Regions from separate parts of the Streptomyces sp. enrichment culture genome, predicted to be linked through region 1. Evidence: riboswitches for the same ligand, from Rfam matches in the RefSeq annotation. Region 1 holds a riboswitch; each other region holds the start of a gene.

Region 1 (7,622 bases):
GCGATCAGGGCCTACGAGGCAGGGGAGCCGACGACGTGACCGGCCGGCCCCACCCCGCGACGCCCGCTCCGGCGCCCGCTCCCGCGTCTCCTCCCGCGCCGGAACTCTTCACCTGGGAGTTCGCCACCGACCCCTACCCCGCCTACGCCTGGCTCCGCGAGCACGCCCCCGTGCACCGGACCCGGCTGCCCAGCGGGGTGGAGGCCTGGCTGGTCACCCGGTACGCCGACGCCAGGCAGGCGCTGGCCGACCAGCGGCTGTCGAAGAACCCGGCGCATCACGACGAACCCGCGCACGCCAAGGGCAAGACAGGCATCCCGGGGGAGCGCAAGGCGGAGCTGATGACGCATCTGCTCAACATCGACCCGCCGGACCACACCCGGCTGCGCCGACTCGTCTCCAAGGCGTTCACACCCCGGCGTGTGGCCGAGTTCGCGCCGCGCGTGCGGGAGCTGACCGATCGTCTCATCGACGGCTTCGCCCGCGAGGGCTCCGCCGACCTCATCCACGAGTTCGCCTTCCCGCTGCCCATCTACGCCATCTGCGACATGCTGGGCGTGCCGCGCGAGGACCAGGACGACTTCCGGGACTGGGCGGGCATGATGATCCGCCACGGTGGCGGCCCGCGCGGCGGGGTCGCGCGTTCGGTGAAGAAGATGCGCGGCTATCTCGCCGACCTCATCCACCGCAAGCGGGCGGCGCTGCCCGCCGAGCCCGCGCCCGGCGAGGACCTGATCTCCGCTCTCATCCGGGCCTCCGACCACGGCGAGCACCTGACCGAGAACGAGGCCGCGGCGATGGCGTTCATCCTGCTGTTCGCCGGTTTCGAGACCACGGTCAACCTGATCGGCAACGGCACCTACGCCCTGCTCACCCACCCCGAGCAGCGCTCCCGCCTCCAGCAGTCCCTCGCGGCGGGCGACCACGCCCTGCTGGAGACCGGCGTGGAGGAACTCCTGCGCTACGACGGCCCCGTGGAGCTGGCCACCTGGCGCTTCGCGACCCGGCCGCTCACCATCGGCGGACAGGACATCGCCCCCGGCGACCCGGTCCTCGTCGTCCTCGCCGCCGCCGACCGCGACCCGGCCCGGTTCACCGACCCCGACACGCTCGATCTCGCCCGCCGCGACAACCAGCACCTCGGGTACGGCCACGGCATCCACTACTGCCTGGGCGCCCCGCTCGCCCGGCTGGAGGGCCAGACCGCGCTCGCCACCCTCCTCACCCGCCTCCCGGACCTCCGCCTCGCCGCGGACCCCGCGGACCTGCGCTGGCGCGGCGGCCTCATCATGCGCGGACTGCGCACGCTGCCGGTGGAGTTCACGCCGGAGGCCTGACAGCCGACCCCGTTTGGCCGGTGCCGCCCGACTTGTGACGGCCGGACGGCAACTCCGTGCACCTCATGTCACGGCTACTTCGCGTGCCCGTCACAAACATGACACTCCTTCGCCTCTGTGATCTACACGTGATCTACGCGGCATTAACTTGTGACAAGTGATCGTCTGCCTATACGTTCACCCATCAGCACGGCGCCGAGTACCACCCCGTCGTGCCGTCACTGCTGTCTCGGGAAAGGTCCCCGCATGCTCTCCGGGAACGGTCGTCACCGTCGCCCCCGCCAGGCTCCGGCTCTCATCGTCGCGGCCGGAGTGACCGGGTCCGCGATCGCCATTCCGCTGCTCGGCGCCACCGGCGCGAGCGCCGCCAGCGGTACGACGTGGGACAGGGTCGCGGAGTGCGAGAGCGGTGGCTCCTGGAGCGCGAACAACGGCAACGGCTACTACGGCGGTCTTCAGATCTCCCAGGACGACTGGCTGAAGTACGGCGGCTCGGACTACGCGGAGAGCCCCGACATGGCGAGCCGTTCGCAGCAGATAGCCGTGGCCGAGAGAATCCTCGCCGACCAGGGAGTCGGCGCCTGGCTCACCTGCGGACTGCTCGCCGGCCTGGACGGCGACTCCGGCGCGCCGGGCGTGGACACGGGCCTGGCCGCCGACGCGGCGTCGGGCGCGACGGCCACCCCGGACGACGAGGACTCCTCGGACAGCCGCGAGTCCGGCTTGTCCGACTCGTCGGAATCTACGGAATCATCCACTTCGGCGGATTCCGGTGAAAAGGGCGGAAAGGGCGGAAAGGGCAAGGGGTCTGAAAGCTCCGAAAGCTCTGAGTATTCCGGATCTGCCACGAATGGCCCGTCGTCTGACGCTTCGTCGTCCCCGGCGGACGGTTCCTCCGAGAGGGACGGTGAGGGTGCCGGCGACTCCCCTGCGGCCACCGCCAAGAGGGACGACTCGGACAACTCCGGACAGGCCGACTCCTCTTCGGAGTTCTCCACCGGCACCGGCCGCCACCGCGGTGAGAGCGCCGACGAGGACGCCGCCGACGCCCGTACGACCGAGCCCTCCGGCCGTCACGCCTCCCGTGACGCCGCGGCGGCGCGTGATGCGGCCGACGGCTCCTACACCGTCCGCTCCGGCGACAGCCTCTCGGGCATCGCGGACTCCCTTGAGCTGCAAGGCGGATGGACCGCGCTCTACGCCGAGAACAAGAAGACCGTCGGCGCCGACCCCAACCTCATCATCCCCGGTCAGACCCTTGAGGTAGGGGTCGAACCGGGCGAAAAGTAGCCGGAGTTCGCGTCACACTTCGGGGCTAATGTCCGTTATGAATGCGGTGAGAGATAGGTCTCAGAAGCCCTGATCCTCTTTGAAATCCGGCGGATCGCCTGCCTACGGTCGGGATCGCTCGCCATCGCGAGCCCCGGCTGCCGCAACGCCGAATCCTGCCAGCGGCCGTACGGGAACAGTCGTCGCGTCAAGCGCCGCAGGCAGGAGCGGGGGACCCAAGGTAAGTGCCGGGTCCGGCAGTTGAGGAGACTCGACGCCGGAACCGGCTAGGGGTGGAGCCGCAGCTCGCGAGAGCCGCGGCCGGGCAACTCAACCGGCCCGAACCCGACAGCTCACCTCGCAGGCGTCGGTGAGGGGATCGATCCATGCTGTTTTCCGGCAAGGGCAAGCACCGTCGTCCGTCCAAGGCCACCCGCGCCATCGCCGTCGCCGGTGTGGCCGGCGTCGCCGTCGCCGCACCGCTGATGGCGGCCGGCTCCGCCTCCGCCGCCACCGCGTCCGAGTGGGACGCCGTCGCCCAGTGCGAGTCCGGTGGCAACTGGTCCATCAACACCGGCAACGGCTACTACGGCGGTCTGCAGTTCTCCGCCTCCACCTGGGCCGCGTACGGCGGCACCCAGTACGCCGCCACCGCCGACCAGGCCAGCAAGGACCAGCAGATCGCCATCGCCGAGAAGGTCCTCGCGGGCCAGGGCAAGGGCGCCTGGCCGCACTGCGGCGTCAACCTGTCCAGCACCCCGTACGGCGGTGGCGCCGCCGCCTCGAACGACAGCGGCAGCGGCACCGCCGCCCGCGAGACCGAGGAGCAGAGCGCCTCCCGCTCCGCCGAGCGCCCGGCCGCCTCGCAGCAGACCGAGAAGGCCGAGAAGACCGTCACCACCCCGACCGGCAAGAAGGTCGAGAAGGGCGACGGCGAGTACAAGGTCGTCAAGGGCGACACCCTCAGCACGATCGCCGAGGAGCACGGCGTCGAGGGCGGCTGGCAGAGGCTGTTCGAGCTGAACAAGGACATCGTCGACGACGCCGACGTCATCTACCCGGGCCAGCAGCTGCACCTCAAGTAAGAGGGGCCCTTCAGACTCCCCGCCCCGGTGCGTGTTCCCCCGTACGCGCCGGGGCGGGGTTCTCTTTCATGGTCGTTTTTTCGAAACGGTCTTTGTTCCGTTCGGAAACAATTTACTCTCGGTTCCGTCCACGGGGTGGGCGGTCGGCTGGCCGATCGCGCCGAGCCGGATAGGCTCGTCTCGCAGAGCCACACCCGCGGCCTGCCAACCGCGTCACATCCATGAAGGAGATGCTCGTGCCGTCCATCGACGTCGTCGTAGCCCGGGAAATCCTCGACTCCCGAGGCACCCCCACGGTCGAGGTCGAGGTCGGCCTCGACGACGGCAGCACGGGTCGTGCCGCCGTCCCGTCCGGCGCCTCCACCGGCGCCTTCGAGGCCATCGAGCTCCGCGACGGCGACTCGAACCGCTACCTCGGCAAGGGTGTCGAGAAGGCCGTCCTGGCCGTCATCGAGCAGATCGGCCCGGAGCTCGTCGGCTACGACGCCACCGAGCAGCGCCTGATCGACCAGGCCATGTTCGACCTGGACGCCACCGACAACAAGGGCTCCCTCGGCGCCAACGCCATCCTCGGCGTCTCGCTCGCCGTCGCCCACGCCGCCTCCGAGGCCAGCGACCTCCCGCTCTTCCGCTACCTGGGCGGCCCGAACGCGCACCTGCTGCCGGTGCCGATGATGAACATCCTGAACGGCGGCTCGCACGCCGACTCCAACGTGGACATCCAGGAGTTCATGATCGCCCCGATCGGCGCGGAGTCCTTCTCCGAGGCGCTGCGCTGGGGTGCCGAGGTCTACCACACCCTCAAGAAGGTCCTGAAGGGCAAGGGCCTGGCCACCGGCCTCGGCGACGAGGGCGGCTTCGCCCCGAACCTCGGCTCCAACCGCGAGGCCCTCGACCTCATCCTCGAGGCCATCAAGGAGGCCGGCTACACCCCCGGCGAGCAGATCGCCCTCGCCCTCGACGTGGCCGCGTCCGAGTTCTACAAGGACGGCGTCTACACCTTCGAGGGCAAGGAGCGCTCGGCGGCCGAGATGACCGAGTACTACGCCGAGCTGGTCGACGCGTACCCGCTGGTCTCCATCGAGGACCCGCTGTTCGAGGACGACTGGGAGGGCTGGAAGACCATCACCGCCAAGCTCGGTGACAAGGTCCAGCTCGTCGGCGACGACCTGTTCGTCACCAACCCGGAGCGCCTGGCCCGCGGTATCGAGGAGGGCGCGGCCAACGCCCTGCTGGTGAAGGTGAACCAGATCGGCTCGCTCACCGAGACCCTGGACGCCGTCGAGCTGGCCCAGCGCAACGGCTTCAAGTGCATGATGTCCCACCGCTCCGGCGAGACCGAGGACGTCACCATCGCCGACCTGGCCGTCGCCACCAACTGCGGCCAGATCAAGACGGGCGCCCCGGCCCGCTCCGAGCGCGTCGCCAAGTACAACCAGCTGCTGCGCATCGAGGAGATCCTCGACGACGCCGCGGTGTACGCCGGCCGCAGCGCGTTCCCGCGGTTTCGCTCTGCGAACCAGTAAGCCCCGCAAGGGCTGAGGCACGCGCCTGTAGGAAGCGTCGTACGTACGTCCCCGTACTCGGTCCCGTACCGTGTGCGGGGACGTACGCACGTACACGCGCCGGTGAAGACGCGCAAGCGAACGGGGAGGCGGGACGATGGCCGTGAAGGACCGGGACCGGTTCTCCACCGCGACCAGGATCAGACTGCTGGGCGAGCAGACCGCCGCCCGGGTCTACCGCTCGCAGACCCGGCGCCAGGCCCGCCGCTCCCGGCTGACCGGCCGGGCCGCCCTGCTCGCGCTGGTGGTCTGCTCGCTGGTCGTGGCGCTGGCCTACCCGATAAGGCAGTACGTCGCCCAGCGCGCCGAGATCGCCGATCTGCAGCGGGAGCAGCAGCAGGCCCGGGAGCGCGTCGAACAGCTGCGCGACCAGAAGGCGCGGTGGCAGGACGACGCGTACGCCGAGCAGCAGATCCGGCAGCGGCTGCACTATGTGATGCCCGGGGAGACCGGGTACGTGGTGATCGACCCGGACGCGGTCAAGCAGTCGCGCGCCGACACGGGTGCGGCCGACCGCCCCTGGTACTCGAACGTCTGGGACGGCGTCGACAAGGCCGACGCCGCCGACGTCCCGGACAGTTGACACGGACACAGAAAGACAGGCATGGAAACGCCCCCGCCGCCCACCCCGCGCACCGAGCCCACCGACGCGGACGTCGAGGCCTTCAAGCAGCAGCTCGGCCGTCCGCCGCGCGGGCTGCGCGCGATCGCGCACCGCTGCCCCTGCGGGCAGCCGGACGTCGTGGAGACGGCCCCGCGGCTGCCCGACGGCACGCCCTTCCCGACGCTGTACTACCTGACGTGCCCCAAGGCCAACTCGGCCATCGGCACGCTGGAGGCCGACGGCGTGATGAAGGAGATGACGGCCCGGCTGGAGAGCGATCCGGAGCTGGCCGCCGCCTACCGCGCCGCGCACGAGGACTACGTCCGGCGCCGGGACGAGATCGAGGAGCTGAAGGGCTTCCCCAGCGCCGGCGGCATGCCGGACCGGGTCAAGTGCCTGCACGTCCTGGTCGCGCACTCGCTGGCCGCCGGGCCCGGTGTGAACCCGCTGGGCGACGAGGCCCTCGCGATGCTGCCGGAGTGGTGGCGCAAGGGTGCCTGCGTGACCCTGCCGGGGACGTCCGACACCGAGGAGGCCGCGCAGTGACCCGGGTCGCCGCCATCGACTGCGGTACGAACTCCATCCGCCTGCTGGTCGCCGACTGCGACCCGGACACCGGCGAACTCGTCGAACTGGACCGCCGTATGACGATCGTGCGGCTCGGCCAGGGCGTCGACCGCACCGGACGGCTGGCACCCGAGGCGCTGGAGCGGACCTTCGCGGCCTGCCGCGAGTACGCCGAGGTCATCAAGGAGTACGGCGCCGAGCGGCTGCGTTTCGTGGCCACCTCGGCCTCCCGGGACGCCGAGAACCGGGACGACTTCGTACGCGGGGTGCTGGACATCCTGGGGGTCGAGCCCGAGGTGATCAGCGGCGACCAGGAGGCGGAGTTCTCCTTCACGGGAGCCACGAAGGAGCTGGGCGGCCGCACCGACCTCACCACCCCCTACCTCGTCGTGGACATCGGCGGCGGCTCCACCGAGTTCGTCGTCGGCGACGGGCGGGTGCGGGCCGCTCGCTCGGTGGACGTCGGCTGCGTCCGGATGACCGAGCGGCACCTGGTGCACGAGGGCGCGGTCACGGACCCGCCCACCGGGGAGCAGATCGCGGCGATGCGGGCCGACATCGAGGCCGCGCTCGACCTGGCCGAGGAGACGGTGCCGCTGCGCGAGGCGCACACCCTGGTCGGCCTGGCCGGCTCGGTGACGACGGTGTCGGCGATCGCGCAGGAGCTGCCGGAGTACGACTCGCAGGCCATCCACCACTCCCGGATCTCCCACGACAAGGTCCGGGAGATCACCGAGTGGCTGCTGCACTCCACGCACGCCGAGCGCGCGGCCGTGCCGTCGATGCACCCGGGGCGGGTGGACGTGATCGCCGCGGGAGCCCTCGTCCTTCTGTCGATCATGGAGCGGATCGGCGCCGAGGAGGTCGTGGTGAGCGAGCACGACATCCTGGACGGCATCGCCTGGTCGGTGGCGTAGCTCTCTTTTGTTACTTGCCAGTAGCCGCCGGTTGAGCAGCCCGGATAGCGTATGAGCAACCTCGAGGGGCCCTCCGCGGGCCCCTCGTTGACGTACCGTCGGGAAAGTTCGTGAAGTTCTTCACAAGGAATTCGGTCCTCCCGGGGTGTCGGAAGGGGTCGGTTGGCCCTTTCGGGGGCCTGAACGGCCTTTGAACATGTTCAGAAGGGGCGCCCGGGGTGCCTTCGGATCGCGTGCCCGGGAGGGTGTTTCCGACCGCTCACACCCCGAACGACTAT
Region 2 (7,622 bases), 510 kb from region 1:
CACGCCGTCACCGGCAAGCTGATCGTCGCCACCGACCGCGCGGAGCTGCCCCGCCTGCACGCCCTCGTGCAGCGCGGCCGGGAGAACGGCATTCCGGTGCGGGAGCTGGGCGCGGCCCAGATCGCGGAGTACGAGCCGGAGGTGCGCGGCCTCGCCGCCATACACGTCGGCACGACCGGCATCTGCGACTTCGTCGGCGTCGCCCACCGGCTCGCCGCCGCGTCCGGCGCGGAGCTGCGCTACGGCGCGGAGGTCGTCCGCGTGGACCGGCGGCCGGAACTGGGCGTGGCCGTGGAGACGGCCGACGGGGCGGTCGTGCGGGCACGGGTGCTGGTGAACTGTGCCGGACTGCGGTGCGACGAGGTCGCGCGGCTGACCGGGGACGACCCCGAGATGCGGATCATCCCCTTCCGGGGTGAGTACTACGACCTGCGGCGACCGGAGCTGGTGAACGGGCTGGTGTATCCCGTCCCCGACCCCGCGTTCCCGTTCCTGGGCGTCCACCTCACCCGGGGCATCGACGGCACCGTCCACATCGGCCCCAACGCGGTGCCCGCGCTGGCCCGCGAGGGGTACGGCTGGGGCGTCGTCCGGCCCCGGGAGCTGGGCGGCACGCTGGCGTGGCCCGGGGCGTGGCAGCTGGCGCGGCGGCACTGGCGGTACGGGGCGGGGGAGCTGCGGCGGTCGGTGTCCAAGGGGGCGTTCACCGAGGCGGTGCGAAGACTGCTGCCTTCGGTGACCGAGGCGGATCTCGCGCCGAGCGCCGCCGGGGTGCGGGCGCAGGCCGTGCTGCGGGACGGGACGCTGGTGGACGACTTCCTGATCCGAGAGGGGGCGCGCGCGGTGCACGTGCTGAACGCGCCGTCTCCCGCGGCGACCGCGTCCCTGCCGATCGGCAGGGAGGTGGCCCGGAGGGTGCTGCGGGTGCTGGGGGAGGCGCGCTGAACGGCGTCGCGGCCGAGGCGTCGCGGCGGCTCGCCGCGGCTGCCCGCGGCCGAGGCAATGCCCGTAAAATCGACCTCACTGTGTCTGACTCCCTGAGCTCCCCCGCGCCCCGCCACCCCAGCCGCCCCAAGGGCCAGCCCCGGTTTCCCGAGGGGCCGCAGGCCGATCCCGCCGGTTCGCACTTCGAGCGGCGGATCCGGAGTTTCCAGCCGCGGCGGAGCCGGGTGACCGCGGGGCAGGCGGACGCGTTGCAGCGGCTGTGGCCGAAGTGGGGGCTGGACATCGACGGCGGGCGGGTGATCGACCTCGCGGAGCTGTTCGGGAACACCGGCCCCGTCGTCCTGGAGATCGGCTTCGGCATGGGCGAGGCGACCGCCCAGATGGCCGCCGCCGACCCCGGCACCAACATCCTCGCGGTCGACGTGCACACCCCCGGCCAGGGCAACCTGCTGAACCTCGCCGACCGCAACGGCCTGACCAACGTCCGGGTCGCCAACGGCGACGCCATCATCCTGCTCCGCGAGATGCTGGCCCCGGACGCGCTGGACGGCCTCCGGGTCTACTTCCCGGACCCCTGGCCCAAGAAGCGCCACCACAAGCGGCGGCTCATCCAGCCCGAGTTCCTGAGCCTCGCCGCGACCCGGCTGAAGCCCGGCGCGATCCTGCACTGCGCCACCGACTGGGAGCCGTACGCGGAGCAGATGCTCGAGGTGCTCACCGCGCACCCCGACTTCGAGAACACCCGGGCCGACGGCGGCTTCGCGCCCCGCCCCGAGTTCCGTCCGCTGACCCGTTTCGAGGGACAGGGACTGGACAAGGGTCATGTCGTGAACGATCTGCTCTTCCGCCGCGTACCCCACGTACCGTCAGCTCAGCCTCCCGCCGACGTCTGATCCCCCGCGGGCGGCTCCGTCCCTCGTTAGGGTCAATGCCGTGGCCAGCAGTCCCCCGTACCCCCCGCCTCCCGGTTTTCCCCCTCCCGGGGCGCCCCGGCACGCGCACTGGTGGCAGCGCTCCTGGGTGCGCTACGGCGCGCTCGTCACGCTCCTCGCCCTGTCCGGTCTGGTGATCCTCGCGCTGGTGCGGGAGGAGACCGGCACCGAGGGCTTCCTCGTCGGGCTGGGCCTGGCGATCCTGCCCGTGCCGCTGCTGATAGCCGCGTTCCGCTGGCTGGACCGGGTCGAACCCGGCCCCTGGCGGAACCTGCTGTTCGCCTTCGCCTGGGGGGCCTGCGCGGCGGCACTGATAGCCATCGTGGCCAACAGCTTCGCGACCCGCTGGATAGCGACGGCCACCGCCGACCCGTCCAGCGCGGACACCCTGGGCGCGACCGTCATAGCGCCGGTCGTGGAGGAGACCGCGAAGGCCGCCGCGATCCTGCTGATCTTCCTCTTCCGCAGACGTGACTTCACGGGGATCGTCGACGGCGTGGTGATAGCCGGGGTGACCGCGACCGGCTTCGCGTTCACCGAGAACATCCTCTACCTCGGCACCGCCTTCGGCACCGACCAGCTGCACGGCGACCGCGGCATCGCCTCCGTCACCGCTGCGACGTTCTTCGTGCGCATCGTGATGTCCCCGTTCGCGCACCCCCTGTTCACCGTCCTCACCGGCATCGGCTTCGGCTTCGCCGCGCTGTCGGGGGAACGCCGGCTGCTGCGCCGGGTGCTGCTGCCCCTGGGCGGGCTGCTGCTCGCGATGGGCATGCACGCGTTCTGGAACGGCTCGGCGACCTTCGGCGAGTACGGGTTCTTCGCGGTGTACGGCGCATTCATGGTGCCCGCGTTCGGGCTGCTGACGTGGCTGGTGATCTGGACACGGCAGCGGGAGCTGCGAACCGTCCGCGAGGAGCTGCCCGCGTATGTGATGGCGGGCTGGCTGGGGCCGGCGGAGCCCTTCGTGCTCGGCTCGATGCGGGCGCGCCGGCTGGCCCGCGAGTTCGCCGGCCACCACCTGGGCAAACCGGCGTCCCGCGCGGTGGCCGAGTACGAGGCGTACGCGACGTCGCTGGCGTTCCTCAGACACCGGGGGCGGCGGGGCCGGGCCGGCGCGGACTTCGTCGTACGGGAGCGGCAGCTGCTGCACGAGCTGTGGCGCCGCCGCGAGGTGGCCCGCCCGGCGCTGGAGTACGCCGCGCGGGTCACGGCCCCGCCGGTGCCGGTCCTGATGCCGTGGTCGGCGTACGGCCCACCGGCGCACGGCCCGGCGGTGTACGGCGCGGCGGTGTACGGCGCGACGGCCCCGTATCCGGCGTACAACCCCTACCGGACCTAGCCGCAGGTTCCAGGACTTACGCGGAGGCCTCTCCCAGCCTCTTCAGCTCCTCCTCCGTGAGCCGCAGCTCCGCCACGCCCAGCAGGGCCGGGAGCTGCTCCACGGTCCGCGCGGAGGCGATCGGCGCGGCGACCGTCGGCTGGGCGGCGAGCCAGGCGAGGGCGACCGTGGCGACCGGCGCCTCGTGGGCGGCGGCGATGTCGTCGAGCGCGGTGAGGACCCGGCGCCCGCGCTCGCTGTGGAGGTGCTTGGTGGCGCCGGACGCCCGCGCGCTGTCGACGGTGGTGCCGGGCCGGTACTTTCCGGTGAGGAAGCCGGAGGCCAGCGCGTAGTAGGGGACGGCGGCGAGGCCGGCCCGCGCGGCGACGTCCTGGAGCTCGCCCTCGTAGGTCTCCCGGGACACCAGGTTGTAGTGCGGCTGGAGCGCGACGTACCGGGCCAGGCCCTCCCGGTCGGAGAACTCCAGGGACTCCCGCAGCCGCTCCGCCGAGATGTTCGACGCGGCGATGTGCCGGACCTTGCCCGACTTCACCAGTTCGTCGAGCGCTCCGATGATCTCCTCGACCGGCACCTCGGGCCGGTCGAAGTGGGTGTAGTAGAGGTCGATGTGGTCGGTGCCGAGGCGGCGCAGGGACGCGTCGGCGGCGGCCTTGATGTTCGCGGCGGACAGACCCTGGTACTCGGGGTGCTGGCTGACCTTGGTCGCGACGACCACGTCGGCGCGGTTGCCGCGGGCCTTCAGCCACTCGCCGATGATCGTCTCGGACTCGCCGCCGGAGTTGCCCTCGATCCAGGCCGAGTAGACGTCGGCGGTGTCGACGAAGTTGCCGCCCGCGGCGGCGTAGGCGTCGAGGACGGCGAATGACTGATCACGGTCGGCGGTCCAGCCGAAGACGTTGCCGCCGAGGGAGAGCGGGAAGACCTCGAGGTCGGAGGAGCCGAGCTTGCGCAGAGAAGTCATGCTCGAAGTCAACGACCCCGGGGGAAGCGGCTATTCCGTGAACCGGCAGCCCTGACGTCGGGGGGTTGCCGTCAGGACCGCCGGGGTTCGAAGCCGGCCGGGATCAGGGGGTGAGGCCCTTGCCCCGAAGCCAGGCCAGCGGGTCGAGGGCGCCGCCGTCGGAGGTGTGCACCTCCATGTGCAGGTGCGGCCCGGTCACGTTGCCGGTCGCGCCGACCCGTCCGATGACGTCCCCGGTGCTGACCTTCTGCCCGACGCTCACGCTGATCGACGACTGGTGGGCGTAGAGGATCTCGGTGCCGTCCTCCAGGGTGAGGACGGTCTTGTAGCCGTAGGCGCCGTCCCAGCCGGCCTGGGTGATCGTGCCGGTGTGCACGGCCTTGAGGAGGGTACCCGTGGGTGCGGCGAAGTCGAGGCCGGTGTGGTAGCCGGAGGACCACATGGCGCCGGCCTGACCGTAGGTGGAGGTGAGCGTGTACGAGGAGGTCGGCAGCGTGAACTGCTTGGCCAGCTCGGCCAGGCGCTCGGCTTCGGCCTTCTTGCGGGCCTCCTCCTCCGCCTTCTTCTTCGCGGCGGCGGCCTCGGCCTCGGCTTCCTTCTCCGCCTGCGCGGCGGCCTCCGCGGCCTTCTTCTCGGCGGCTTCGAGCGCCTCGGCGGCGGCCTTGGACTCGACCTGGTCCTGCTGCTGCTCGGCCTGCGCCATGATGCGGGCACGCAGCGCCTCACCGGCGTCGGCGGTGCCCTGCGCGGTGTCGACGGCGGTGACGCCGACGCTGCTGAGCGGGGTGGCGGTGGTCTCGGCCTCGGGCTCGGGCTCGGCGTCGTCGGAGATGAGCGAGCCGACGTTCGGCAGGTCCGGCATCGAGATGGACACCGGCGGCTTGCCGGTCTGCGCGGTGGCCATGCCGCCCGCGCCGACGGCGGCTATGACACCGACGCCCAGGACGGTGGAGCTGCGGGCGAGTCCGCCGCCGCGCTGCTTGGAGACGCGGTGCCGGCCGCGTACGGGGCGAATGGACTCCGCGGTGGGATTCCACTCCTCGAACGGCCCCTCATCGGTGCGCTGACCGCCGTAGAGCAAGGTGTCGGCGGGATCGCCGGTGCGCTGGCCGGGCACGAAGGGGGCCCCGGGGGCAGGCCGGTTGGACGCCACGTGGGCGTACTCCTTTCCTTCCTTCTCGCCTACCGGGTTAGCTGACGGGTTCGGAGCAGGAAGGTCTCCTACGCGCGTAAATCAGCCGTGTGGACACGACCGCTTACGCCCGATTCACCCCAAGGTGGTGGTTCCCCGGTTCCCTTACGGGATTCGGCGCGTGCGCACGGAGCCGCCTCTTGTGACGGCTGGGACGACCGCGCTGCGTTATCGGACGTTAATAGAACCGGGGGGTGATTTCCAAGCCGTTCCACTTGATCATTAAGGATGGCTGCCGGGACGTACGCCCCAGCATCGGCGAAAACCGGGCGAGTTGACCCGCCTTCGCGACAACTTCAGCAGCATTCCCTTTTTTGATGGTGTCTCAGATGTTATGCGGAGGGGGTTCGATCACTCACTCCCGGTGACAGCTCACGACCACCGCGTGTTTCACGGCCACCCGTATGTTTTCGGCCGCACGCCCGGCGCACGGCGGGTGAAGGAAACGCGAAAACACTCAGGGCCGGAACCCATTTCCATGGATTCCGGCCCTGAGCCTTCAGTAGCGGGGACAGGATTTGAACCTGCGACCTCTGGGTTATGAGCCCAGCGAGCTACCGAGCTGCTCCACCCCGCGTCGTTGAAACCAGTGTACGCCATGCGGGGAGCCGTCCGCGCCAGGGTTTTCCCACGGCCTCCCGCACCGCCGGCGCACCGCACCTGACCTGCGGTGATTACCCCACATTCAGTCCGGTCAGGTCGGCCAGCGGCAGGGTGTGCCGGGTCTGGAGGACCTTGGCACGCAGGTAGTGGACGTTGTGGGCGGTGGTGAAGACGCCGGTCGGGACGCGGTCGCGGACGTCGACGCCGAGGGCGCGCAGCTGCTCCGCCTTGTCCGGGTTGTTGGAGAGCAGGTCCAGCTCGGTGATGCCGAGGGCGGCGAGCATCTGGGCGGCGGCCGTGTAGTCGCGGGCGTCCTCGGGCAGGCCGAGGGCCAGGTTGGCCTCGTAGGTGTCGAGTCCCTGGTCCTGGAGGGCGTAGGCGTCGAGCTTGTTGTAGAGGCCGATGCCGCGGCCCTCCTGGCGGAGATAGAGCAGGACACCGCCGCGCTCGGCGATGCGTTCGACCGCCTCGCGCAGCTGCGGGCCGCAGTCGCAGCGGGCGGAGCCGAAGACGTCGCCGGTCAGGCACTCGGAGTGGAGCCGGACCAGCGGGGTGCTGCCGGGGGCGGGGTCGCCGAGGACGGCGGCGAGGTGCTCCCGGCCGTCGGCCAGGCCGTGGAAGGTGACGAGTTCGGCGTCGACGCGGTAGCCGTCGTGGAACTGCAGGGGCACCCGGACGCGGGCGCGCTGGGTGGCGGCGGGGGTGTCGGACATGCGGTTCTCCGGGTCGGCGGCTGGAACTCCTCATGCTTCAGTTTTGAAGCAGCCTGTCGATCAGGACCCTACCCATGCTTGAAACTTAAAGCAACAGCCGGTGAGGCAGCTCACGAACAGGACGGCGGCGCCGACCGCCGCAGCCAGGGGACCTCCCCGCCGCCCCGGCCGTCCTGGAGAGCCCCGGCGACCCTGGTGAAGATCTCCTCGACCTGCCCCACCTGCTCGGGCGTGAGGTGGTCGAAGAGCGCGGCCCGCACCGTCCCGACGTGCCCCGGAGCCGCCCGCTCGACGGCCGCCATCCCCTCGCCTGTCAGGACGGCGGTACTGCCCCGCCGGTCACTGGCGCAGCCCTCCCGCCGCACCAGCCCGTCCTTCTCCAGCCGCCCCACGGCGTACGTCAGCCGGCTGCGGGTGATCTTCAGCTGCCCGGCGAGGTCGGTCATGCGCAGCCGTCGCTCGGGCGCCTCGGACAGGACGGCCAGGACGGAGTAGTAAAGGTGTGGCATGCCGGCCTCCCGCTGGAGCTGCCGGTCGAGCGCGTCCTCCAGGAGATGGGCGGCGGCGATGTACGCGCGCCAGGCGCGCTGCTCCTCGGGCGTGAGCCAGCGGGTCGTCATGCCGCCCAGTGTAGGTTTGCTTAAAACTTGAACCAAGATCCGCCGTCTCCCAGATGGGTGCGCCGATGCCTTACCCGTACGTCCTGCTCTCCGCCGCCGTCTCGCTCGACGGCTACCTGGACGACACCGGTCCCGAACGCCTCCTGCTGTCAGGGCCCGCCGACTTCGACCGGGTCGACGACGTACGGGCATCCGTCGACGCGATCCTCGTCGGCGCCGGCACCATCCGCGCCGACAACCCCCGCCTCCTCGTCAACTCCCCCGAGCGCCGGGCGGCCCGGACGGCGGCCGGACGGCCGGAGTACCCCCTGAAG
Region 3 (7,622 bases), 3.8 Mb from region 1:
CGCCGCCGAGGCGGGCCTCGTCTCCTCCGTCCAGGCCGTCTACCCCCTGCTCGACGACGAGAGCGCCGCGCGAAGGAGGCTCGCGGACGCGTTCGCCGTCGAGGTGGACGGCATCGGGCTCGACGCGCTGGTGGGCGGCTGCGGGGTCGCCGAGTCGGTGCTGACCGCCCTGGACCGGGCCGGGGTGCCGTACGCGGGCACGCGGGTCGCCGTCCAGGGGTTCGGCACCATGGGCGGCGCCACCGCCCGCTTCCTCGCCCGCGCGGGACTCACCGTCGTGGCCGTCGCCGACGTCGAGGGCACCATCGCCGACCCGGCGGGCCTCGACGTCGAGGCGCTGCTCGCCGCGCGGGACGCGTTCGGCACCGTGGACCGCTCCGCGCTGCGGCCCGGCGACCGCAAACTGCCCTGCGAGGCCTGGCTGTCCGCCGACGCGGAGGTACTGGTCCCGGCGGCCGTCTCGTACGCGGTCGACTCCGGGAACCAGCACCGGATCACCGCCCGCTGGATCGCCGAGGCCGCGAACATGCCCGTCGTGCCGGAGGCGGAGGAAACGCTGACCTCGCGGGGCGTGACCGTGCTGCCCGACGTCGTCGTCAACTCCGGGACGAACGCCTGGTGGTGGTGGACCCTCTTCGGCGACATCGGGGCGGACGCGGACGAGGCGCTGGCCCACACCCGCCGCGCGATGCGCACCCTGACCGACCGGATGCTGGCGCGCGCGGAGGCCGACGCGACAACCCCGCGGGCCGCCGCGCACGCCCTCGCCGAGGAGCGGCTGCCGGTGATCGCCGAGCGCTTCGGCTGGTACCGGTGACGGACGGCCGGTGAACCGCCCGCCGCGCCCATTAGGGTGACGCCGTGGCAAGAGTGCGGTTGAGCGTGGCGGAGCGGCGTGAGGAGTTGCTGCGCGCCGCGGTGGCGCAGATCGAGGCGCGGGGCGTGACGGCGGTCCGCATCGCCGACGTGGCCTCGGTCCTCGGGGTGAGCAACGCGCTGGTGCTCTATCACTTCTCGACGAAGGAGAAGCTGGTCGCGGCCGCGTTCGCGTACGCCGCCGAGGACGATCTCGCGCGTCTGCGCGGACTGCTCGGCCGCCGGACCACGGCGCTGCGCCGGCTCCGCGCGGCCGTGCGTTGGTACGCGCCCACCGGTCAGGCCAAGGGCTGGCGGCTGTGGATCGAGGGCTGGTCGGCCGCGCTGCGCGAGCCCGCCCTGCGGGAGGTCACCCGCGACCTCGACCGGCAGTGGAAGGCCGCCCTGACCGAGGTGATCGCCGAGGGGGTCACGGCGGGCGAGTTCGAGTGCCCTGACCCCGCCGGCACCGCCCTGCGCCTCACCGCCCTGCTCGACGGACTCGCCGTACAGCTCACCTCGTACGGCGGCACCGTCTCGCGCGCGCGGGCCCAGCAGTGGGTGGACGAGGCACTGGCCCGGGAGTTGGGGCTGCCGCAGGAGTAGGGCGGGCCGCACGGGCACCCTCGGGCGCCCGTGCCCGGCGATTCGGCGCCCGGCGGCCCCGCCGCAGCACCCCGGCGCTCAAGCCACCGCCGCGATCCGCATCTTGATGTCGTCCGGCGACAGGGTGCCCTTGGCGGTGATGTGGTCGCCGGAGGACTCCCCGCGCAGGCGACGGCCGATCCACGGCACCAGGTACTCGCGCGCCCAGTGCACGTCGTCCCGCCGGACCTCCAGGGTGCCGCGGGGCGGCAGCGGCGGCCACGGCTGCTCCGGGTCGGCGGGGACGGGCAGGCCCAGCGCCTGGCCCGCGCGCAGCGCCACCCGGGTGTGACCCTCGGGTGAGAGGTGGAGCCGGTCGTCGTCCCAGGCCCGGCGGTCCTGGACGGACCTCAGGGACCACAGGTCGAGCACGGGGCAGCCGTAGCGGTCGGCCACGGCCCGGACGTGCCCGTTGTACGTCGCGATCTTGCCGCGCAGATGCTTCAGCAGCGGCACGCGCCGGGTGTCGAACCCGGTGGTGACCAGTACGGTGCCCGCGGCGGCGGCCAGCGCGGCGACCGCCCGCTCGAACCGCTCGGCGACCTCGTCGGGGTCGGTGCCGGGCCGGATGATGTCGTTGCCGCCGGCGCAGAAGGAGACCAGGTCCGGCGCGAGTTCGACGGCCTGCGGCACCTGGTCTGCCACGATCTGGTCGAGCAGCTTTCCGCGCACGGCGAGGTTGGTGTACCGGAAGTCGCCCTCGGGCCGCCGGTCCGCGAGCAGGACCGCGAGCCGGTCGGCCCAGCCCACGAACGCCCCGTCGGGGCCGGGATCGCCGACGCCCTCGGTGAAGCTGTCCCCCACCGCCACGTACGACCCGATCACTGATCTGCTGTCATTCTTCGAATCGTCTGCCACGTCGGACCATGATTCACCTTTGAATGTGACCTACGCGACCGTAAGCAGGGGTTGACGGGCGGTGAGATAAGCCACTCTTCAAGGATTGGTCAACTGAGGAATAAGGCGCCACACGCGGAAGTCGCTGATCCGGAAACGGCTCCACACCGTACGGAAGGCGAAGTGCCCCTCGGTGTACGGCTCCGGGTCGGTGTGGTCGAAGACGAGCCGCCCGTTGTTCCACCACTGGACGGCCTGCCCGGCGGAGACGATCCGCACCCGGTTCGGCGCGCCGGGCACCAGCAGCGGCTCGGTGCAGTCGTGGATCAGCGGACGCACCCCGGCCTCGCCGACGTACCGGCGCAGCCTGGTCGTGGTGTTGCCGTTGGCCCCGTAGCCGACGTAGTACGTCCGGAGGTGGTCGTACTCGGCGAGCGCGCCACCGCGCGGGGTGGCGAACAGGTCGTGCGGGGACCGGACGTCGGTGGCGTTCCAGAAGTTGTTGAGGTCCGACACCCGGTCGTTGGGACCGCCGGCGGCGACGGGGGTGGCGGTGTACTCGATGACGTACGCGCCTTGGAGCCGCTGCCTGAACCACACCGTCCGCCCCGCTGGGCACGTCGATGTCCAGCACCCCGCGCGAGGCGGTGACGGCGCCTCCGTCCTGGAGTTCGGTGACCCACTGCCGCAGGCCGTGGCGGAAGTCGTCGCGGGCGATCAGGCGTCGGCGCGGGTGGCGGGGCGCGGCCTGCGCGGACCCGGCGGGGGCGCCCGCGACGGTGAGGGCGGCACCGGCCGCCAGAACTCCGAAAGCTCTGCGGGTGGTGGGCACGGGGAAGCGCTCCTTCGCATGGGAAGCACTGGGCAAGTGCACTTAGAAGGCGCTTGCCGCCTGTCGTGGATCACCGTGTCTTCCCGGCCTCGCCCTGTCGAGACCCTGGGCCCCGCCGCCACACGGCCGCCACGAACCGGCCACGAACCCGCGGGACGGCAACACCGAAGGCCGGACCCGGGGATCGGGGTCCGGCCTTCGGTGGCTCGTGGCGCCGGGGTCAGGAACCGGCGTGGGCGGGTGGCGTCAGAGCGCGACACCCTTCGAGCGGAGGTAGGACACCGGGTCGATGTCCGAGCCGTAGTTCGGCGTGGTGCGGATCTCGAAGTGCAGGTGCGGGCCGGTCGAGTTGCCGGTCGAACCCGACAGACCGACCTGCTGGCCCGCGGTCACGGACTGCCCGGCCGACACGGAGAGGGAGGACAGGTGGGCGTACTGGGCGTAGTAGCCGTCGGCGAGCTTGATGACGACCTGGTTGCCGTACGCGCCGGCCCAGCCGGCGGAGACGACGGTGCCCGAGCCGACGGCCTTGAGGGAGGTGCCGGTCGGGACGACGAAGTCGACACCGGTGTGGTAGCCGCTGGACCACATGCTGCCCGCCACCTTGTAGGCGGTGCCGACACCCGCACCGGACGCCGGGGCGACGTAACCGGCGGCGGCGGGGGCGGCCTGGGCCGCCTGCGTGGTGGTGGTGGTGGGCGCGTTCGAGGACGGCGACTCGGCCGGCTGCGACGCCTCGGCCGGCTGCGACGCCTCGGCCGGCTGCGAAGACTGGGTGGACCGCGACGGCTTGGCGGCCTCTGAGGGCGAGGACTCGGCGGAGCCGGCCGTGGCCTTGCCGCCGATCGAGAGCTTCAGGCCGGGATGGATCAGCGAGGGGTCCTCGCCGACGGCCGCGCGGTTGTCGGCGTAGAGCTTCTTCCAGCCGCCCTCGACGTTCTGGTCCTCGGCGATCTTCGACAGATAGTCGCCGGACTTCACGGTGTAGGTGCGCGGAGCGGAGTTCTTCTCGGCGGCCTTCGTCCCGGCCGTCTGCTGGACCGAGGCGACCGACTGGACGGCCTTTTCGGAAACCGACTGCGGGGTGGCCGCGTGAGCGCCGGCGGCCCCCATCAGGGGGAGGGCGAGCGCGGCGCCGCCGGTTCCGGCGACGGCGATGGAACGGGTGAAACGAAGGGTCTTCGGACGGCGGTGCTTACCCTTGGCAGGCATGGCGAATTCCTCTCCGGCGCCTGCGAGGTGAGCTGTCGGGTGCGGACTGGAGATGCCCGGCCACGCCGAGGCGTGGCTGTACCCCGAGCCGTTCCGGGAACCGGAACAGGCGGTCGTACCTGTGGGTCCCCCGCTCCTGCCGTGGACGGGTGAGTTTGCGCGGGCACCGAGCAGCGGCAGGATTCGGCGTTCCGCTCGGATCGGTGTGGAACGTAAGCGAGCAAGACGCACCAGGACAAGCGAAAGGTTGCCCGCGCGCGCTTTTCGATCTTTTCGGACACTGAATTCCCGGTCACCCTCCGTCGATTACCGGGCAGCCCGTTTATCCAAAAGCCCTTGAAAAACGCATGAATTACGTGGACATGACGGGCGACCCACCGTCACGGATATGACGCTCCTCACGTGACACCTCTCCAGAACCCTTTACTCCAGAGCGAGTTACGACGAAGGTTCCAATTCGGACAGTTCACCTATATGCGACGGAGTCGGAGAACTGCGGCATTCGCACCTGTGGACAACGCCTCCCCTGGTCGGGTATCCCGCCTGTGGACGACTTCATTGCCTCAGGAATCCATGTCGTATGGTCGGACGCGTGCCCGTAGGCGAACAGCGCGGACGGGTCCGACTGGGAGGAGCCCACGTGACGCAGCAGGTCCCGTCGACCGAGCCCGAACTGGCCGGAGTGCGCAACTTCCGTGACGTGGGCGGTCTGCCAACCGTCGACGGACGCCGGGTGCGGCACGGCGTGCTCTACCGCAGCGGCCACCTCGCGCACGCGACCGCCGAGGACGCGGTCTTCCTGTCCTCCCTGGGCCTGCACACGATCTTCGACTTCCGCAACGCGGCGGACCAGAAGCTGGAGGGCCCGGACGTCGAACTGCCGGGCGTGCGCAACGTGAACCTGCCGCTGTCTGACCCGGCCGACGGCGCCGAGTTCTGGAAGATGGTGCGCGACGGCGACCTGGACCAGCTGCGGGAGCTGCTGGCCGACGGCAAGGCGGCCGGCCGGATGATCGCCTCGTACCGCGTGATCATCAAGCAGCGCACCGCCGAGCACTCCCGGGTCCTGCACGCGCTCGCCGAGGACAGCGTGCCCGCGCTGATGCACTGTGCGGCGGGCAAGGACCGCGCGGGGCTGTCGATCGCCGTGACGCTGCTCGCGCTGGGCGTCGAGCGCGAGGCGATCATCGCCGACTACCTGGAGTCCAACGCCAAGCATCGGCGCTACAAGGTGCACCGCAGCAGCAGCTCCGCCGCGGCCTACTCCCCCGAGGTCATGGAGCTGCTCAGCCCGCTCTTCGACGCCCGCGCGGAGTACCTGTCGGCGGCCTTCGACACCATCGAGGAGACCTGGGGCGGTGTCGACCCCTACCTGGAACAGGGACTGAAGGTCACCCCGGCGGTCCGGGAGCGGCTGCGGGAGCGGCTGCTCGACTGAGGCCGGTCACGGCCGCGCGGCTGTTCCGTCGGCCGCTTCGCCGGCTACTTCGACCCGACGGCGAACAGCAGATAGAGGAAAGCGGCGAAGGCGTGCCCCGCCACCACGTAGATGAACAGCCGCACCCAGATCTGGCGCTCGTTCTTCTTCTGGACTCCGCTCATGGCGTCTCTCCGGTGACATGGGTGGTGGGGCCGAGGCACAGCGCGGCCGTCGGGCTCTGCAACAGGGTGTGGACGAAGAGCAGGTCGATCCCGTCCGGGTCCTCCGCGGCGATGCGGTGCGGGGTCAGCGAGTCGAAGTGCGCGCTGTCGCCCGGTCCGAGGCGGTGGACGGTGTCGCCGAGGCGCAGCCGCAGCCGCCCCTTGAGGACGTACAGCCACTCCTCGCCGGGGTGCACCCGCACGATGTCGCCCTGGGAGCCGTGCGGCACGTGCACGCGCAGCGCCTGCATGCCGCGTCCGGGCGCGCCGGCCTGCCAGTAGGTCCAGCCGCCCGCCGCGGTCGGTTCCATGTCGGCGGCGCGCACCACGGCGTCCCGGCCGGCGACCGTCTCGCCGAGCAGTTCCGAGACCGTCGTACCGTAGACCCGGGCGAGGGCGAGCAGCATCGGCAGCGACGGCTGGCGCTGCCCGGTCTCGAGACGGGACAGATGGGCCGGCGACAGCCCGGCCTCGCGGGCCGCCGCCTCCAGCGTCAGGGAGGCCCGGCGGCGCAGGGCGCGCAGCTGCGGGGCCATGGTCGACAGGTCACCGGCGGGCTCGGGGCCCGGCCCGGCGGCGGAGGAGCTCATGTCTCCATTGAGCCCGACTCTTGCCTGTGAGGCAATTTTCTTGCCCCACAGGCAAAAGGGCCGGGAACCTCGCCCCGTCCCCTGTCCCCTGCCCCCGGCTACCGGTTGGCCACCGCCTGTTTCATCAGTGTCTTCCCGAAGTCCCACACCAGCCCGCCGCCGCTGTGCGCGTCGTCCATCACGGCGGTGAAGGCGTCCATGAACTGGTCCACCTCCCGCTCCCCGATGACGAGCGGCGGAATCAGCTTGATCACTTCCAGGTGGTCGCCGGAGACCTGGGTGAGGATCCGGTGCCGCTGGAGCAGCGGCACCACCACCATCTGCGCGAACAGGCCCTTGCGGGCCGCCTGCAGCATGGTCCAGTGGCCGCGCAGCTTCAGCGAGCGGGGCCGGCCGAACTCGATGCCGATCATCAGGCCCCGGCCGCGTACGTCGGCGAGCAGCTCGTACTTGTCGATCAGGGCGGTGAGCCGGGCCTTGAGCAGCTCTCCGGTGCGGCGGACACCGGCGACGATCTGCTCGTTCTCCATGACGGACAGCACGGCCAGGCCCGCCGCCATGGCCTGGGCGTTGGACCCGAAGCTCGCCGAGTGGACCAGCACCCGGTCCATCGAGGAGTACACCTTCTTGAAGATCCAGTCCTTGCCCAGGGTGGCGCCCACCGGCACATAGCCGCCGGACAGCGCCTTGGCCACGCACACCAGATCCGGTTCGACGCCCTCCTCGTGCTGATAGGCGTAGAAGTCGCCGGTGCGGCCGAGTCCGGTCTGCACCTCGTCCGCGATGAGCAGGGCCTTGTGCCGGTGCAGCAGCTCCTGGGCGGCGCGCAGATAGCCGGGCGGGGCCTCGTGCACGCCCTTGCCCTGGATCGGCTCGACGATCAGGGCGGCGACGTCGCCCTTCTTCAGCTCCCGGGCCAGCGCGTCCAGGTCGCCGAGCGGTACGGCCGTGTCCGGCAGCAGCGGGGCGAAGCCGTCCCGGAAGCCGGACTCGCCGTTCACGGACAGCGA

What was found. A riboswitch is a leader RNA that binds a small molecule or an ion and turns the genes downstream of it on or off. The one in region 1 is predicted to bind cyclic di-AMP.
Region 2: linked by a shared signal. The riboswitch ahead of ACSU6L_RS19650 (M23 family metallopeptidase) and the one ahead of ACSU6L_RS22055 (transglycosylase family protein) in region 1 are both predicted to bind cyclic di-AMP.
Region 3: linked by a shared signal. The riboswitch ahead of ACSU6L_RS05315 (peptidoglycan DD-metalloendopeptidase family protein) and the one ahead of ACSU6L_RS22055 (transglycosylase family protein) in region 1 are both predicted to bind cyclic di-AMP.

Annotation. Positions count from the first base shown of each region.
Region 1 covers NZ_OZ186847.1:5,007,272-5,014,893, forward strand. The annotation lists gene ACSU6L_RS22040 (nucleoside triphosphate pyrophosphohydrolase) at 1-39, shown strand, start outside; gene ACSU6L_RS22045 (cytochrome P450 family protein) at 36-1,337, shown strand; gene ACSU6L_RS22050 (transglycosylase family protein) at 1,584-2,627, shown strand; cyclic di-AMP (ydaO/yuaA leader) riboswitch at 2,810-2,988, shown strand; gene ACSU6L_RS22055 (transglycosylase family protein) at 2,993-3,691, shown strand; gene eno (phosphopyruvate hydratase) at 3,928-5,217, shown strand; gene ACSU6L_RS22065 (FtsB family cell division protein) at 5,354-5,839, shown strand; gene ACSU6L_RS22070 (DUF501 domain-containing protein) at 5,861-6,406, shown strand; gene ACSU6L_RS22075 (Ppx/GppA phosphatase family protein) at 6,403-7,344, shown strand.
Region 2 covers NZ_OZ186847.1:4,497,804-4,505,425, reverse strand. The annotation lists gene lhgO (L-2-hydroxyglutarate oxidase) at 1-945, shown strand, start outside; gene trmB (tRNA (guanosine(46)-N7)-methyltransferase TrmB) at 1,026-1,838, shown strand; gene ACSU6L_RS19660 (PrsW family intramembrane metalloprotease) at 1,879-3,219, shown strand; gene ACSU6L_RS19655 (aldo/keto reductase) at 3,236-4,180, opposite strand; gene ACSU6L_RS19650 (M23 family metallopeptidase) at 4,284-5,333, opposite strand; cyclic di-AMP (ydaO/yuaA leader) riboswitch at 5,345-5,502, opposite strand; tRNA gene ACSU6L_RS19645 (tRNA-Met) at 5,876-5,949, opposite strand; gene ACSU6L_RS19640 (GTP cyclohydrolase II) at 6,047-6,688, opposite strand; gene ACSU6L_RS19635 (MarR family winged helix-turn-helix transcriptional regulator) at 6,799-7,308, opposite strand; gene ACSU6L_RS19630 (dihydrofolate reductase family protein) at 7,374-7,622, shown strand, end outside.
Region 3 covers NZ_OZ186847.1:1,234,056-1,241,677, forward strand. The annotation lists gene ACSU6L_RS05295 (Glu/Leu/Phe/Val dehydrogenase dimerization domain-containing protein) at 1-817, shown strand, start outside; gene ACSU6L_RS05300 (TetR family transcriptional regulator C-terminal domain-containing protein) at 862-1,461, shown strand; gene ACSU6L_RS05305 (SGNH/GDSL hydrolase family protein) at 1,540-2,325, opposite strand; partial or broken gene ACSU6L_RS05310 (DUF6250 domain-containing protein) at 2,437-3,169, opposite strand; gene ACSU6L_RS05315 (peptidoglycan DD-metalloendopeptidase family protein) at 3,416-4,381, opposite strand; cyclic di-AMP (ydaO/yuaA leader) riboswitch at 4,386-4,543, opposite strand; gene ACSU6L_RS05320 (tyrosine-protein phosphatase) at 5,022-5,819, shown strand; gene ACSU6L_RS05325 (DUF6126 family protein) at 5,864-5,983, opposite strand; gene ACSU6L_RS05330 (helix-turn-helix domain-containing protein) at 5,980-6,612, opposite strand; gene ACSU6L_RS05335 (aspartate aminotransferase family protein) at 6,711-7,622, opposite strand, start outside.